DNA from 2 places in the Bacillus sp. EB V-12 genome. Region 2 is predicted to be linked to the other one. Evidence: predicted binding sites of a transcription regulator. Region 2 holds the regulator's gene; the other holds the start of a gene.
The links. The regulator Rex, encoded in region 2, represses fermentation and respiration genes when NADH is low (regulators of the CRP and FNR family bind a similar motif). The targets are predictions, from matches to a motif close to TTGTGAAATATTTCACAA.
Positions count from the first base shown of each region.

Region 1: ACZDYH_RS26605 (DoxX family membrane protein) is a predicted target of Rex. The motif match lies at 3,244-3,261, and genes of this name have one in related genera.

Region 1 is NZ_JBUXJL010000014.1:10,568-19,520, forward strand. It holds gene ACZDYH_RS26595 (S9 family peptidase) at 1-1,946, shown strand, start outside; gene ACZDYH_RS26600 (DUF4256 domain-containing protein) at 2,054-2,620, shown strand; gene ACZDYH_RS26605 (DoxX family membrane protein) at 2,693-3,199, opposite strand; gene ACZDYH_RS26610 (SDR family oxidoreductase) at 3,592-4,368, shown strand; gene ACZDYH_RS26615 (methionine ABC transporter permease) at 4,408-5,076, opposite strand; gene ACZDYH_RS26620 (methionine ABC transporter ATP-binding protein) at 5,051-6,091, opposite strand; gene ACZDYH_RS26625 (MetQ/NlpA family ABC transporter substrate-binding protein) at 6,104-6,916, opposite strand; SAM riboswitch class I at 7,001-7,115, opposite strand; gene ACZDYH_RS26630 (NAD(P)-dependent alcohol dehydrogenase) at 7,195-8,103, opposite strand; gene ACZDYH_RS26635 (DUF6612 family protein) at 8,261-8,953, shown strand, end outside.
Region 2 is NZ_JBUXJL010000028.1:5,917-14,869, forward strand. It holds purine riboswitch at 52-153, opposite strand; gene groL (chaperonin GroEL) at 294-1,928, opposite strand; gene groES (co-chaperone GroES) at 1,967-2,251, opposite strand; gene ACZDYH_RS29855 (CPBP family intramembrane glutamic endopeptidase) at 2,643-3,392, shown strand; gene ACZDYH_RS29860 (YdiK family protein) at 3,389-3,580, shown strand; gene ACZDYH_RS29865 (redox-sensing transcriptional repressor Rex) at 3,610-4,239, opposite strand; gene ACZDYH_RS29870 (ABC-F family ATP-binding cassette domain-containing protein) at 4,427-6,352, shown strand; gene tsaD (tRNA (adenosine(37)-N6)-threonylcarbamoyltransferase complex transferase subunit TsaD) at 6,833-7,849, opposite strand; gene rimI (ribosomal protein S18-alanine N-acetyltransferase) at 7,849-8,292, opposite strand; gene tsaB (tRNA (adenosine(37)-N6)-threonylcarbamoyltransferase complex dimerization subunit type 1 TsaB) at 8,306-8,953, opposite strand, start outside.

The DNA.
Region 1 (8,953 bases), on a different contig from region 2:
CATATTTAAGTATAGAAGAGGTTATTTCATTACCAACCGTATCAAGTACAAACATAAGTGATGATGGTAAAAACGTAGCATTTGTTAAGAAGACGGCTGATTGGAAAGACAATACATATAGGAATCATGTATGGATATATGAAAAAGATAAGAAGCGGAGTTACCCATTATCAAATAGTGATATAGATAGTATACACCCATTATGGTCTCCAGATGCTAGGTGTATCGCATATCTTAGTCCAGTTGGTGATGGGAAAAATCAGATATTTGTTAAGTCACTAGATGGTTATAGAGAGGTTCAAATTACCGATGAGAAAGAAGGAGTCAGTACATTCAAATGGGGTCCTACTGGCAAGGGTCTTTATTATGTTACGCAGTCAAAAGAATGTGAGGAGATAAAGAAACGTAAGGACCTATATGGAGATTTTCAACATATAGGTAAGGAACACCAGAATAATTGTTTATATTACATTGAAATAGAGAAGGTGATACAAAGTGATACAGATGAACACGAGAACAGAGTCGTTTATCAATTAACGGATGGTAAGGATTTTCATATCCATGAATTTGATATTTCAAATGATGGTAAAAAGGTTGTATTTATGGCGACACCAAGCTCAAATATGGCAGATTATATAAATGGAGATCTATACATACTCCATATTAAAGCTGGAGAGCTACAAAAGCTGAATGTGGATAAGTTGTTGGGAGGGAGTGTTTGCTTTTCTCCTGATGGCAGTGAAATATGTTACACAGCAAGCATAAGAGAGAAGGATTACTATAGAAACCATATACAAGATAGTACGTTAGAGATATATGATATAAATACCGGAAAGGTAATTCAACCTGTAACAAATTTTGATAGTACGGTTATGCCATTACAGTGGACAGCTAAAGGGGTTTTAATTAGGTGGCAGAATAAAACGAATTATCTTATTGGTTTGCTAGCCGAAGATGGCACTGTGGAAATATTAAGCGAAAAAGTAGATGGCTTTATAATGGATGCTTCTATAACAAAGGATGGCAAACATATATCCTACAATAAGGCTATAACAAATGAAACCTTTGAAATCTATTTAGACGATAAAAAAATAACGGATGAAAATAGCTTTTTCAAAGGGAAACTTAGAAGTAACAGGGAAATCATCTCATGGAAAAGTAGCGATGGTCTTGAAATAGAAGGTGTTTTATCAACGCCAGTAGAGTTTGACACTAATAAAAAATATCCTTTATTAGTAGTAATTCACGGCGGTCCGGCTTGGGCATCTTTTCCGATATTTTCAGACTGCTTCAATGAGAAATATCCGATTGAACAGTTTGTTGAAAAAGGCTTTATCGTTTTAGAACCAAATTACAGAGGAAGTTCAGGTTATGGTAATGAATTTTTAAAAGCTAACTATAGAAAACAGGGGATTGCTGACTACGATGATGTTATATCTGGAGTGGATGAACTAGTAGAAAAAGGGATGGTAGACAAGGATAGAGTAGGAGTTATGGGATGGAGCAACGGTGGATATGTATCAGCTTTCTGTTCTACGTTTAGTAGTCGGTTTAAAGCTATTTCAGTTGGCGGTGGAATCACTAACTGGAGTACCCATTATGTAAATACAGATATACCTTACTTTATTAGAATGTATTTAGGAAATACTCCATGGAATGATCCAGAGATATATACGAAGACATCACCTATGACGTATATTAAATCAGCTTGTACGCCTACCTTAATTCAACATGGGGAAAAGGATGCAAGAATTCCAATTACAAATGCATATGATCTATATCAAGGATTAATGGATATGGAAGTTGATACAGAATTAATTATATTTAAAGGAATGGCATATAGTTCTGACCAACCAGGAGTTCATGTGGCTATTATGAAGCAGAACTTGATGTGGTTTTCACACTATATTCTTGAGGAGAGTATGGAGGGCTTTAGGACTTTGTAATGGATGTTTGTACAAGACATAGGGTTGAAACGGTCTTCATATTGAGATGATTTATTATAAAATATATACTTAAACTACTATCAGTACATACATCAGGGAGGACTAATATGACAGGAAATAAAAATGACTTACTAGTAGAAAAACGTGAAGAGTTATTGAAAGTATTGCAAGCTCGTTTTGAGAAAAACATGAACCGCCATGAAGGTCTTGAATGGGCTAAAGTTGAAGCGAAGCTGACTACTAATAATGAAAAAATGTGGTCACTTAACGAAATGGAAGTAACTGGTGGTGAGCCGGATGTTGTTGGTTATGATGAAGAAAAGGACGAATATACTTTCTATGATTGTTCAAAGGAGAGTCCTAAAGGCCGCAGAAGTCTTTGTTATGATCTTGAAGCGTTAGAATCAAGAAAAAAACATAAACCAGAAAATAACGTTATTGATGTTGCCAATGCTATGGGCATTGAGTTATTAACGGAAGAACAATATCGAGAGTTACAACAACTTGGAGATTTTGATATGAAATCATCGAGTTGGGTACAAACACCTTCAGATATTAGAGAGCTTGGTGGTGCTCTATTTTGCGATTATCGCTTTGGACATGTTTTCGTGTACCACAATGGAGCAGACTCTTACTATGCTGCCAGAGGTTTTCGTGGTTCGTTAAAAGTTTAAATTAGGATAAATAAGAAAAAGAGCCTATATTCAGGCTCTTTTTCTTATTTATATTTTAAAAGTAAACTGTTACTACGCAGTTTTACTTAATTTATATGTTCTGTGGTTGTTTTTACGGAAAAGTTTAGGGAAAACATAGCCATCTAATCCAATACGTCCAGCGTTCTGCCCTGCAACTAAAATGAACATAGTCAAAATAAGCAGGTTTGGGTTTACACTAACGGTTCCACTTAATAAAAATGAAAGATTCATTATGATTCCGAAAAATGCAGCTGTTTTTGTTAATCCGCCTAAAATCAAACCTAGACCTACTAAAATTTCTCCCCATTGAACTAAAAAGCTAAATAGGTCTGCGTTTGGAAGGACAAAATGTTGAAGAAAATCTGCCCACCAACTTTGTACTGCAGGATGGTCACCTGATGCTTGAGCAATAGCACCCTTTAGAAAACCGCTTGCGTCAAAAGATTGTCCGAAGACTTTGCCTATCCCAGCAGCGAGCCATGTATATCCTATGTAAAGCCGTAAAAGTAATAATATGAAAGTAGCACGTTTATCAGTTCTTAAAAAATTGATAACCATTGAAATCCCTCCAATATTGTATTTACATGTTTATTATATATCCATTGTGAATAAATTCACAATGGAGGAAATGTGAACGAATATATGTTTTGAGTAATTGTTTTATTTTTTGTAACATTTCATCTTTTTTGATAGACTAATAATAGAGATATATCAAAAGGAGGCAAAGACTAGATATGTGGATGAACTTGTAATGATTAGAAACTAGATAGATGAATTTTGCTCTCATAAGCGAGGGTTTATTTAGTTATCTGTAAATCATTCAAGGAATGCATATTTGGATTGTACATCCCTTTTATAAGGATAGGTGCCTATTTTATGTATCTGTCTTTTTTGTGGGAAAGTTTATATCTCTTATATAAAATATGCGTCCTTTAAACTTGGAGGAGTATATGATGAACCAATTGAAAAATAAAGTAGCAGTTATTACAGGGGTAAGTCGTCTAGATGGTATAGGCGCAGCGGTTTGTAAAGAATTAGCTGAATCAGGATACGATATATTTTTTACGTATTGGACAGCTTACGATAAAGAGATGCCTTGGGGCGTTGATAAAAATGAACAAATACAATTAAAAGAAGAGTTACTAAAAAACGGTGTTAAAGTCTCAAGTATGGAGTTAGATTTAACTCAGAATGATGCACCGAAAGATCTTATAAATAAAGTTACTGAACAATTAGGGTACCCTCATATATTAATTAATAATGCAGCATATTCTACGAATAATGATTTCTCTACGTTGACTGCTGAAGAATTAGATAAGCATTATATGGTAAATGTTCGTGCGACTACATTGCTCAGTAGTCAATTTTCCCGGGGATTTGATAAGAAATATGGTGGTAGAATTGTTAATATTACTTCGGGGCAATTTCAAGGTCCTATGGCAGGAGAACTAGCTTATGCGACAACGAAGGGAGCTATTGATGCTCTTACTAGTACGTTGTCAGCAGAGGTAGCTCATTTAGGAATAACAGTGAATGCAATTAATCCAGGACCAACCGATACAGGATGGATGACTGAAGAGATAAAACAAGGGTTAAAGCCGCTGTTTCCTTTTGGCAGAATTGGTGAGCCAAGGGATGCAGCTAGACTCATTAAATTTTTAGTAAGTGAAGAGGCCGAGTGGATTACTGGGCAAGTTATTCATTCAGAAGGTGGATTTAAAAGATAAAAAAGAAGGCATCTCACCTTGGTGAGATGCCTTCTTTTTTTAATCTTTCTTCAATCTTCGTGCAACACCATTCCCTAAAGACTGTAATCCTTGAACGAGGATAATTAAAATAAAGACGGTTGCATACATTACTTCAGGCTCGTAGCGTAAATGTCCGAACCGGTATGCTAAATCCCCTAGCCCGCCAGCACCTACAAGGCCAGCCATTGCTGTTGCGCCAATTAAGCCAATTGTTGCGATTGTTAATCCAAGTACAAGGGAGGGACGAGCTTCTTTAACCATGACGTGCCAAATGATTTTTATAGTAGAAACGCCCATCGCTTGGTAGGCTTCAATGACACCGCGATCGACTTCTAGTAAAGCTGTCTCCATTAAACGTGCGATATAAGGGGCTGTGAAGACGACAAGCGGTACGATAACACCTTGCACGCCAATGGACGTTCCCATTAGAAACTTTGTAAAAGGTAAAATAAAGAATAATAGAATGATAAATGGAAGAGAGCGAATGATATTAATAATTGTATTAAGAATAGGATAGATGATTTTATTTTCACGCTGCCCACCAGGTCTCGTTAAAACAAGTGTAACACCAAGTGGCAGTGCAATAAGGATCGAGATGAGTAATGAAATAGATGTCATTTGAAAGGTTTGGATCGTAGCTTCCCATATGACTTTACCCCACTCATCCAAAAAGGACTTGTTTCCCATAGTCTGTTCTACCTCCTTCTACGATGATTCCTTGCTCTTGTAAAAATGATAAAGCACGGTGGATTTCATTTTGTTCCCCTTGCATATGAACGACTAGTTTCCCATATGCTTCATGTTTTAACTGCGTAATATTACCGGATAAAATATTGGGATACACTTGGAAACGTTTTGTGGCAACGGCTAAGGCAGGTTCCCCTGAAGTAGTGCCAATAAATGAAAGTGTTACAATTTCTCCAGTACTTTGTAGTTCTTTCTGTACCTCTTCTGGAATTTTCGCTGCAAATGCGCTATTTACAAATTTCTTCGTTGTTACATGTTGTGGGTTTGTGAAAATATCTTTTACAGTCCCACTTTCGACTACAGATCCATGTTCCATAACAGCAACGCGGTCACATATACGCTGGATGACATTCATTTCATGTGTAATGAGTAAAATCGTAATTCCGATTTCTTCGTTAATCTTTAATAGCAAATCAAGGATAGAATCGGTTGTTTCGGGATCTAATGCGCTCGTTGCTTCATCACTTAATAACACTTCAGGTTCATGTGATAGCGCACGAGCAATTGCAACACGCTGTTTTTGACCACCAGAAAGTTCGCTTGGATACGCATCTTTTCGATTAAAAAGATCGACAATGCGTAAATACTTTTCTACTCTTTTTTCAATTTCTGCTTTTGGAATGCCAGCAAGCCGTAACGGTAATGCGATATTTTCATAAACGGTAACAGTTTTAAGTAAATTGAATCCTTGAAAGATCATTCCGATTCTTTGTCTCGCTTTTGCTAGTTCTTTTGTCGATAACGTTGTTAAGTCTTGTTCGTTTACAATGATATTTCCTGTCGTTGGTTTTTCTAATAAATTTACACATCGAATCAATGTACTTTTACCAGCGCCACTATACCCAATGATTCCAAATACCTCGCCTTTTTCTACTTTAAGGGAAGTAGACTTAAGAGCCTCAACATTCCCTTTTTTTGTTGTAAATACTTTGGATATGTTTTTTAATTCAATCATTATCGTCAGCTCCTACCAAGATGGTAAAACTGAACCATCAAATTTTTTCTCGATAAACTCTTTTACTTCTTTAGATTGATAAGCTTTCTTTAATTTATTTACAACGGCATCATCTTTATTTTCAGTACGAACAACAACCCAGTTCACATAGGGTGAATCTTTTCCTTCGCGGAAAATAGAATCTTTCGCTGGACTTAATTTTGCACCTAATGCAAAGTTTGTGTTAATTGCAGCTGCTTTCACTTCACTTAGTTGCGTTGGTAATTGAGATGCCTCTAATTCGACAATCTTTAATTTTTTTGGATTTTCAATTACATCTTTTGCAGTCGCTTTTTCTGTAGCCTTTGGATCAACTTTTAAAACCCCTGCTTTTTCAAATAATTTTAAAGCTCGAAGTTCATTCGTTGGGTCATTTGGTACAGCAATTGCATCGCCCTCTTTCAAGTCTTTTACATCTTTTATATCTTTAGAATATACGCCCATAGGGAATGTTACTGTTGAAAATACTTCAGCTAATTTCATATTGCGTTCAGCTTTAAATACATCTAAATACGATTTCGTTTGGTAACTATTTACATCAAGGCTTTTTTCATCTAATGATACGTTTGGCGCTACATAATCATTAAATACTTTTATATCAATTTCGAGACCATCTTTTGCTGCAACTTCTTTTACCTTTTCAAAAATTTGTTCATGTGGTCCACCTGTTACACCGACAGTAATCTTTTTCTCGTCTAATGCTTTTACCTCTTTATTTGAACTCACGCTACATGCGCCTAATAATAATACTGCTCCGCTTATAATGCTTAATAATACCTTTTTCATCTATAAATCCCCCTTCATATACGTTCCAAAATAAAAAGCACCTCCCAAAATAAGAGAGGTGCCGAATAGACGAAATAGATTCCTCTCTTATCTTTCAAAACGAAAACTCGTTTTGCAGGAATTAGCACCTTAGCTTATACGTCATAAGCTCGGTTGCCGGGCATCATCGGGCCAGTCCCTCCGCCACTCTTGATAAGAGTATGTGTATGTAGTTTTGAATATGGTACTAATAGTAAATCGTACAAAAAGAATTGTCAATGATATTTTCAGAATATATTTTATTTTAAGGTAATCGAAACGTTCCCCTTTTTATGTCCTTTTTCTACATATATATGAGCTTCAGCAATTTCTTCTAATCGGTAAGTTCTATCAATAACAGGCTTTAGCTTTTCTGTTTCAGCTAGTTGTTTTAGTAGGTTCATATCTTCTTTACTGACCTTTGCCATCATTCCGTTCACAGATACATATTTTCCATTAGGCATTAATGCATCTGTACAAAGAGACTTTTTATATTTTCCAACTGCATCAAATATAATATCATAGTGCTCGCCCCGCTTAGTAAAATCTTCTTTCATATAATCAATTACGTTGTCTGCCCCTAAAGCTGTTACTAAATCGAAATTCGAACTACTACAAATGGCTGTGACAGTCGCCCCGAAGTATTTCGCAAGTTGTACGGCAGCTGTCCCTACTGACCCAGAGGCGCCGTATATAAGTACTCGTTGCCCTTTTTTTATCTGTCCTTTTCTAAGGAAGTGCAATGCTGAAGTTCCGCCAAAAGGAATAACGGCAGCTTCTTCATATGTCACATTGGTAGGTTTTAATGCTATTAATCCACTTTCATGCACGCATGTGTATTCCGCATAACCACCAAGGTTTAGTTCTGTTAATGCAAAAACTGGATCTCCTTTTTTAAATTGTGTTACATCTGTTCCAATGTCTTCGATTTCACCGGATAATTCTACGCCAAGTATAGGTTTTCTCGGTTTTCTGAAACCTAATATGATCCGCATAGGAATCCAAAATAAGAGGGGGCTATTAAAGCCACGTATTCTACAATCTCCAGTTGATACACTTGTTGCGTGAATTTTAACTAATACTTCATTTTTTTTAGGTTTAGGCTTTTCTACATTTTGAAGCTGGAGAACATTAGGTGGTCCATACTTTGTGCAAATAATCGCTTTCATCCTGACCTCCTGAAATGAGTTGTTATTATTTACATCATATTTAAACTTTTTCTCAAACATGTTGTTATATAGGAAATAAATTTAAAGATAAATATTACGAATTATATAGATTTCATAGGAAAAGAGATGATATTATTTTTGGGAAGGAGGGGACGTTATGAAAAAATTTATTTTAATTTCAAGTTTAGTACTTGCAGTCGGTCTAGGAGTAGGGTGTAGTAATGAGAAAACAAAAAAGACTGATGAACCGAAAAAAGAAGCTGTGCAGAAAGAAAAGGAATTAACAGCGAAGGATGTTTTTAATAAAGCGAATGAAGCTTTTAAAAACGAAGAAAATGTAACGATGACATATGATGTGGGAATAAAGGCTGAAGGAACAGAGATGAATGTAATAAAGGCCAAAATGCAACTAGAGCCGAAGAAAAAAAATTCTCGTTCTGAAATGAATGTTTCTGGTACAGAGGTTGTTGTTTATGATGTGGGTGGCAAAATTGCTGGTCAGTTGAAAAATCCTAATACGGGTGAAGTTATGTCTGTACCAGAGGAACAATTAAATGCTAACGGAATGAACGCGACTCAAGGAATGGTAGATAATTTAGAGATTCCATCGGAAATTTTAAATAAAGTGAAGATGGAGAAAAGTGGAGATAATTATAAGCTGAAGTTTGCATTAAAAGGGCAAGAGACAGAGAGTATGTTAGCTAGTATGGATGAAAAGCAGAAACAAATGCTACAAGGCCAAAATGCAAAGATAGAAGAAATAGATGGGGAATATATTATTACAAAAGATTTTAAATATGAATCAGCAAAGATAGATATGGTTATGAGTAGCAATGGTGAGGATAAAGCG
Region 2 (8,953 bases):
AAAGGCAGGGGTCTGGCTTTATAAAGAAAGATAGTCTCCGCTCTTTATAAATATAAGACACACTGCCTTCATAGTCAGGTTGTTTACGGTAACCCGGTAGAGACTCTCAAACCATATCATTGAGGATATATGAAGGATCGTTTTATATTATCTTCCTAGATTCTAACAATGAAGTATCAATATGGTCAAGAGAGAAAGCGACAAAATTCTACAGAAATTCATTTCCTTTTCTAAAAAACATAAAAAAACATCCATTTCTATATAGAAATGGATGTTTTTTAGGGCAAACGGAATTACATCATTCCGCCCATACCGCCCATGCCCATGCCGCCCATGTCAGGCATTGCTGGTGCATTTGGTTCTGGCTTGTCAGCAACTACAGCTTCAGTTGTTAAGAACATAGCTGCAACAGATGCTGCGTTTTGAAGTGCAGAACGAGTTACTTTAGCTGGATCTACGATACCAGACTCAAGCATGTTAACCCATTCGCCAGTAGCTGCGTTGAAACCAACGCCTACTTTTTCGCCTTTTAGACGCTCTACAACTACAGATCCTTCTAGACCAGCGTTGATTGCGATTTGACGAACTGGCTCTTCTAGTGCACGAAGTACGATGTTGATACCTGTTGCTTCGTCGCCTTCAGCTACGATAGAAGCTACTTTTGTGTATACGTTCATAAGTGAAGTACCACCACCTGCAACGATACCTTCTTCTACTGCTGCACGAGTTGAGTTAAGTGCATCTTCAATGCGAAGTTTGCGCTCTTTTAACTCAGTTTCAGTTGCTGCACCTACTTTAATTACTGCTACGCCACCTGCTAGTTTAGCAAGACGCTCTTGTAATTTTTCACGATCGAATTCAGAAGTTGTTTCTTCTAATTGCGCACGGATTTGACCGATGCGAGCTTCGATTTGTTCTGTGCTTCCTACACCTTCAACTACAGTTGTGTTTTCTTTTGTAACAACAACTTTACCAGCGCGTCCTAAAGATTCAACTGTAGCAGATTTTAAGTCACGACCTAATTCTTCAGTGATTACTTCGCCACCTGTTAAGATTGCGATATCTTCTAGCATTGCTTTACGACGGTCACCAAATCCAGGAGCTTTAACAGCTACTACGTTGAATGTACCACGAAGTTTGTTCACTACTAATGTAGCTAAAGCTTCGCCTTCAACATCTTCAGCAATGATAAGAAGTGGTTTACCTTGTTGTACCACTTGCTCTAATACTGGTAAGATTTCTTGAATGTTAGAAATCTTTTTGTCAGTGATTAAGATGTATGGGTTATCAAGAACTGCTTCCATTTTGTCAGAATCAGTAATCATGTAAGGAGATGCATATCCACGATCAAATTGCATACCTTCTACTACGTCTAATTCTGTTGTGAATCCTTTAGACTCTTCTAAAGTAATAACGCCGTCGTTACCAACGCGCTCCATTGCTTCAGCGATTAATTGACCTACTTCTTCGTCAGCTGCAGAAATAGCAGCTACTTGTGCGATAGAAGATTTGCCTTCGATTGGTTTAGAAATCGTTTTTAATTCTTCAATTGCAGCAGTAACAGCTTTTTCGATACCTTTACGAAGACCCATTGGGTTAGCACCAGCTGTTACGTTTTTAAGACCTTCACGAATCATAGCTTGCGCTAATACAGTTGCAGTTGTTGTTCCGTCACCAGCTACGTCATTTGTTTTGCTAGCAACTTCTGCTACTAATTTCGCACCCATGTTTTCGAATGCATCTTCTAATTCGATTTCTTTTGCGATTGTTACACCATCATTTGTAATAAGTGGTGAACCAAATTTTTTCTCAAGTACAACGTTACGACCTTTTGGTCCAAGCGTAACTTTTACTGCGTTTGCAAGAGTGTCGACACCGCGAAGCATCGAACGACGTGCTTCTTCACTAAATTTAATATCTTTTGCCATAATAATTGACCCCCTTGGATTTTTTAAGATTTATATAATTAACCGATAACTGCTAAAATGTCACTTTCACGTAAAATCAAGTAGTCTGTACCTTCATATTTCACTTCAGTACCTGCATATTTTGAGAAGATGATAAGATCACCTGCTGCTACCTCTAAAGCAACACGCTCACCATTCTCAAGCACTCGACCAGTACCTACTGCAACAACTTTACCCTCTTGTGGTTTTTCTTTTGCAGTATCTGGTAATACGATACCACTTGCTGTTTTTTCTTCTGCTTGAACAAGCTCAATTACAACGCGATCACCTAATGGCTTTAGCATGAACAATAACCTCCTCATTTTGTTATGTAAATTTCTTTTATTAGCACTCAAGTCATCCGAGTGCTAACACACTTATAATAATAAATAATCTCAATTTCTTTTGCAAGTAAAAAAATCATAATTTTTTCGCAAATCACTATATAAACTTTCTATATAGAATACTGCCTTTACTATATGAATCGTTGTTTCCACTGCTCGTATGTTACAATATGAAAGGACACCCTAAGTTGTTTTCGCTACACACACAACTTTCTCCTGTCTTCTATTATAATTTCAAATAAGGATTTACGAAAAAAACATAATTCAAGTGAGGTTTATATCGTAGGTAGCATATTTACATGTTATCCTAACTTATCTCATACACTATAGTTAGAAAGGATGGTTAAACCATTTGAAGAAACAATACTGGTGGATTATCGTTACATACATTTTAATGCAGTTATCTGGCGTTGTTGGATTACCACTTCTCCTAAAAACAGGACTCTATGATAATAGAGGATTTACCATTGAGGAAAAAGGACAAATCATAACGGGACACTGGGCAATCATTAGCTTCTTTATTGCATTATGTATCGTACTTTGGTTACTTAGAACGGATATTCGTGACAGGCATTTAGATGCAATGCGCTCTTCTGTTCCAGCTACTATTGGATGGATTTTTATCGGGTTCTTCTTAGCTTTCTTTTCACAAATAGTTGCCGGTATGATCGAGATGCAACTGCTAGGAATTAAACAAGGTTCAGAAAATACAATGAAACTGATGGAAATTGCAAGAACGACACCTTGGTTCCTTATTGTTGTTTCTATAATTGGACCTATCTTAGAAGAAATCGTATTTAGAAAAATTCTATTCGGTACACTTTATAAGAAGTTTAACTTCTTTATTGCAGCTATCATTAGTTCGCTTGTATTCGCAGCAATTCATTTTGATTTTACTCACTTATTGGTATACACTGCTATGGGGCTCGTATTCGCCTTCTTATATGTGAAGACGAAACGTATTATCGTTCCGATTGCAGCTCATGTTGCAATGAATACATTAGTCGCTATTGGGCAAATTTTTATGAGCAATGAACAAATTCAAGAAATGATTAAAGAAGCTGAAAAAATGCAAGGCTTTATCGGAGGATTTTTTGTATGAGAAACTCACCATTGTTCATGGCTGCACTATACTTCCTTCTTGGATGTATCTTTACACGCTTCGCCATTACGAACGTGACAGATACAATCTGGAATATGTGGACAATACTATTTGCAGTTATGGCAACAATTGATTTTAATTTGGCACTTCGCCTTATATTAGTTAAATTCACAAACAAGAAACAATAATAAAACGCAGAGGTCGCTCCCTCTGCGTTTTATTGTGGATAGTTTTTCAAAAAGTAAACTAATGTTTGTAACTCTACAGCTAAGTCAATATGATGAATTCTAATATTCTCTGATACGTTTAATCGCGCTGGTGTGAAATTCAAAATACCGTGCACGCTTGTTTCAGCTAATCTATCTGCTACAGCTTGTGCTACTGTAGCCGGTACTGTTAATATTGCCACTTGTATATCATTTGATAATCTCTCTTCTAATTCATCTAAATGATATACAGGAATGCCCCCGATTTCTGTTCCAACTTTCTCTTCACTAACATCAAATGCCATTTCAATTTTTGTATTATTGTTTTTCGTGAAATTATAATGTAAGAAAGCGGTCCCTAAATTACCTACTCCAATAAGTGCTACACGTGTTATATCATCTTGATCAAGTGTTTCGCGGAAAAATGATAATAAATAATTTACGTTATATCCATATCCCTTTTTCCCTAACGCTCCAAAATACGAAAAATCTCTTCGTATTGTTGCGGAATCTACTTTTACTGCCTCACTCAATTCGGCCGATGAAACACGCTGCTTACCAGAAAGAGATAAGTTTTGGATAAATCGATAGTATAGAGGCAATCTTTTAGCAGTGGCTTGTGGAATCTTTTGCTGATCCATATGACCTCTCCTCTCTTCCTATCTTTATTCATATACTTTAATCAAATACAGAAGTTTAGCACTCATTAAATTCCTTGTATAATAAAGAGAAGAAGTATTCTCTCTTTATTTTAAACTATACACTATTTTTAGTATGATTGAGAAATATAAACATGGCAAAGTTAAGAAATTATTTGAGGTGAAAACATTGATTTTATTACAAGTAAACGCGCTTTCGAAATTATACGGTGCAGAAACAATTCTTGCAAACATAAAATTGGAAGTACAAACAAAAGATCGTATCGCATTAGTTGGAAGGAATGGAGCAGGTAAATCTACATTATTAAAAATTATCGCTGGTGAATTATCTCATGATGGTGGCGAAATTATAAAACCGAAAGATGTCTCAATCGGATATTTAGCTCAAAATACTGGACTAGAAACGTCTTTAACAATTTGGGATGAAATGCTAACCGTCTTTACCCATTTACAGCAAATGGAGACAAAACTCCGAAGGCTTGAGCAAGAAATGGGAAAAGAAGAAAACTTTTCAAACGAAGCTACATATGAAAGATTGTTAGCTGATTATGACCAATTACAACTCAATTATAAAGATCAAGGTGGATATCAATATGAAGCGGATATTCGCTCCATTTTAAGCGGCCTTGGCTTCCCAGTTGAAACGCACCAGACGACGATCTCTACTTTAAGCGGCGGGCAAAAAACAAGATTAGCTCTCGGGAAATTATTATTAACAAAACCAGACTTACTTATTTTGGACGAGCCTACAAACCATTTAGACATCGAAACATTAACATGGCTTGAGCAATATTTGCAAGGTTATCCTGGCGCAATATTAATCGTCTCACATGACCGTTATTTCTTAGACAAACTCGTTACACAAGTATATGAAATTTCGAATAAAGAAAGCAGACGATTTGTTGGTAACTACAGTAAATATTTAGACTTAAAATCAGCATTATATGAGCAAGAAATGAAACGTTACGAAAAACAACAAGATGAAATCGCAAAACTTGAGGACTTCGTTCAAAAGAATATAGCTCGCGCTTCTACAACGAAACGTGCTCAAAGTCGCCGTAAACAACTAGACAGAATGGAATTATTAACGAGACCATTAGGGGATTCTAAGTCAGCATCATTCCACTTCGATATTGAAAAACAAAGTGGAAATGATGTTTTACAAGTAAATGATGCAACCATCGGCTATAATGAAAACCCTATAATTGAACATGTAACTATGCGCTTAACTCGCGGAGATAGTGTTGCTTTAGTTGGTCCAAACGGAATTGGGAAATCCACATTGTTAAAATCCATTGTGAATAAGTTACCACTATTAAATGGTGATGTTTCTTTCGGATCAAATGTATCTGTTGGTTATTATGATCAAGAACAAGCAAACTTAACATCTTCTAAACGGGTTTTAAATGAACTATGGGATGAATATCCACTGCAACCGGAAAAAGAAATCCGTACTATACTTGGGAATTTTTTATTCACAGGAGATGATGTACTGAAACCAGTATCTTCCCTTAGTGGTGGACAAAAAGCTCGATTAGCTCTTGCAAAACTTATGATGCAAAAGTCAAATTTGTTAATTCTAGATGAGCCTACGAACCACCTTGATTTAAATAGTAAAGAGATTTTGGAGAATGCTTTAATTGATTACCCAGGGACTCTTCTATTCGTCTCACATGACCGCTACTTTATTAACCGTGTAACAACGACTGTGGTTGAGTTATCAACAGAAGGTGCACAGGAATATTTAGGGGATTACGATTACTACGTTGAAAAGAAAAATGAAATGATTGAACGTGCAGAACTTGAACAGCAAGAAAGTGACGTTCCTGTTCAAAAGGTGGTTGCACAAGAGAAATTAAATTATTTAGAAGAAAAAGAGCGTAAACAACTAGAGCGTCAACGCACTAGAAAAATTGAAGAGCTAGAACAAAGTATAGTGGAATTAGAAGAAGAAATTGCTACGTTAGAAGATCAACTTTGCTTACCAGAAATATATGCAGATTATGAAAAAGCTAGTGAAATTACAACTAAAAAGCAAACGCTACAAGAACAACTTGAAACTTGTATGGCAGAATGGGAAGAGCTGCATGTATAAGCATATTTAAATAAGGAAGATGTCTCATAAGTCAGGATTTTTGACTATGTGACATCTTTTTTTAGTGCTTAAACAATTTTTTGAATATATCTATCGTAACTTAGAATATACTAACGATTTTTTAAATATATCTATTGTAACCCTATATATATTAACAATTCGACACGAAATATCGATTTAACGACAAAGATTGACAATATTAGCATCTTCTATAATGGGGGGATGTTTCAAAATGTTTTTCGGGGATATCTTCTTGCTTTTTATTTCCCGAAAAAGAACAACTTCAAAGGTCTGACATCAACCTATTTATCCACAAGTTTATACACATATCCACCTTTATAAAATAAACATTAAAATAACTTTTCCACATTATCCACAGCCAACAAAAAAGTTATCAACATTTTATATACACAATAAAACCCACATTATCAACAGATAATATGGGTTTTATCCACAACCTGTGGTTAATTATGTGTATAACTATGCTTCAATATCTAATCCTGGATTTGCATTTAAGGCTAATGTTGCACGCTTACCTTGTTCATAAGCAATTGTCCCTGCCGCTGCAATCATCGCTGCATTATCTGTGCATAAAGATAGCGGCGGAATAATTAATTCAATGTTTTCTTTTTGTGCAAATTCCTCTTCTAATCGCGCACGAAGTCCTTTATTAGCAGCTACTCCACCAGCAAGAAGTAATTGCTTTACATTATAAGCTTCTGCTGCACGAGCTGCTTTCGTTACAAGTACATCTATTACACTTTCTTGGAAACTTGCCGCTAAATCTTCTGGTGCAATTTCTATACCGCGCTGTTTTGCGTTATGCACAGTGTTGATAACTGCTGATTTCAATCCACTAAAGCTAAAATCATACGAATCCGGTTCTAGCCATGCACGAGGCAAATCAATTGTCGGTTCTCCTTCATGTGCAAGGCGATCAATATGAGGACCACCTGGATATGGCATAGATAACGTACGAGCTACTTTATCATATGCTTCTCCAGCTGCATCGTCTCGTGTTTCACCAATTACTTCGAATGAACCATGTTCTTTCATATAAACAAGTTCTGTATGCCCACCAGATACAACAAGTGATAATAACGGGAATTGAACTTCTTTTACTAAACGGTTCGCATAAATATGACCAGCAATATGATGAACACCGACTAACGGAATATCATGTGCAAACGCTACTGCCTTCGCTGCATTTACTCCAATTAGAAGTGCTCCTACTAAACCAGGACCTTCTGTTACAGCAATTGCATCAATATCATCAAATGTAATGTTTGCTTCCTTTAAAGCTTCTTCTAACACAACTGTAATTTCTTCTACATGATGACGTGATGCAATCTCTGGTACAACGCCGCCAAAACGTTTATGACTTTCAATTTGTGATGCAACGACATTCGCAATAATTTCCGTTCCATTTTTAACAACTGCTACTGCTGTTTCATCACAACTTGTTTCAATACCAAGTATAATCGTATTTTTTTCCATTATATATTCACCCACATTACGAGACCATCTTCCTGATTGTCTGCATAGTATCGTTTACGAATCCCACCATTTTGAAATCCGTATTTTCTGTATAACTGCTTTGCTACTTCATTTGATACACGTACTTCAAGTGTCATTGTTTTTACCCCTAGTTCTTTCGCTTCAGAAATAACTGCTTTCAATAGGGCATCTCCTAACTTTTGACCTCGGTATTCTGGCAAAATAGCTATATTTGTTATATGTGATTCATCAATAATTATCCACAATCCACAATACCCGACTACACGACCATCTTTTTCTAACACAATATAATGTGCATGTTCATTCATCGTTAATTCACGGTGAAAGGCATCTGCAGTCCAAGGAGTTGAAAAAGACGCTTCTTCAATAGCTACAATTTGAGCAATATCATCAAGCTCCATCTTTCTAAATATCATATCCATCTTCTGCAAGCTCCTACTTGTTTTGACTTTCTAACCACTTTGTTTCAGCTTCAGCTAAACGAAGATAGCTTGGAACAAACGTATGCACATCTTGTTCTTCTTTTTGTAATCCTAAGAATGCTAGCTCACTTGGTCTTGGGTTATTTTTAGTAAATGGAGCGAATACAGCTTGATCACCTAAATGTTCTATAATTGTTTCTTTATGCAATTTAACATCGTTACCGATAAATAAAACAGGCTGTCCTTTATCTTTTAACATTTGCAACCAGTCTACAATAAGAATAATTCGGTCTTCTTCTATTGAAGTTAACTGCTCTCCTTCATATGTATATAACCCAGTATAAATTTGCCCACGTCTTCCATCAAATAAAGGACAAATTAACCCGTTAAAGTTAGCACCGTTTGCAGCTACTACCTCTAAACTTGATACACCTACAATTGGTATTTGAAGTGACCAAGCTAATGTTTTCGCCGCTGTCACGCCTATACGAACACCTGTATAGGATCCAGGTCCAGCAGCTACAACGATTTTAGTTAATTCCTTCGGTTTTACGCCACACTCTTTTAACAGTTTCTCTACAGCTGGCATAAGACGTACAGAATGGTTTTTTGTTAAATTTGTAATGATTTCCCCAATTACGTTTTCTTCCTCAATAAGGGA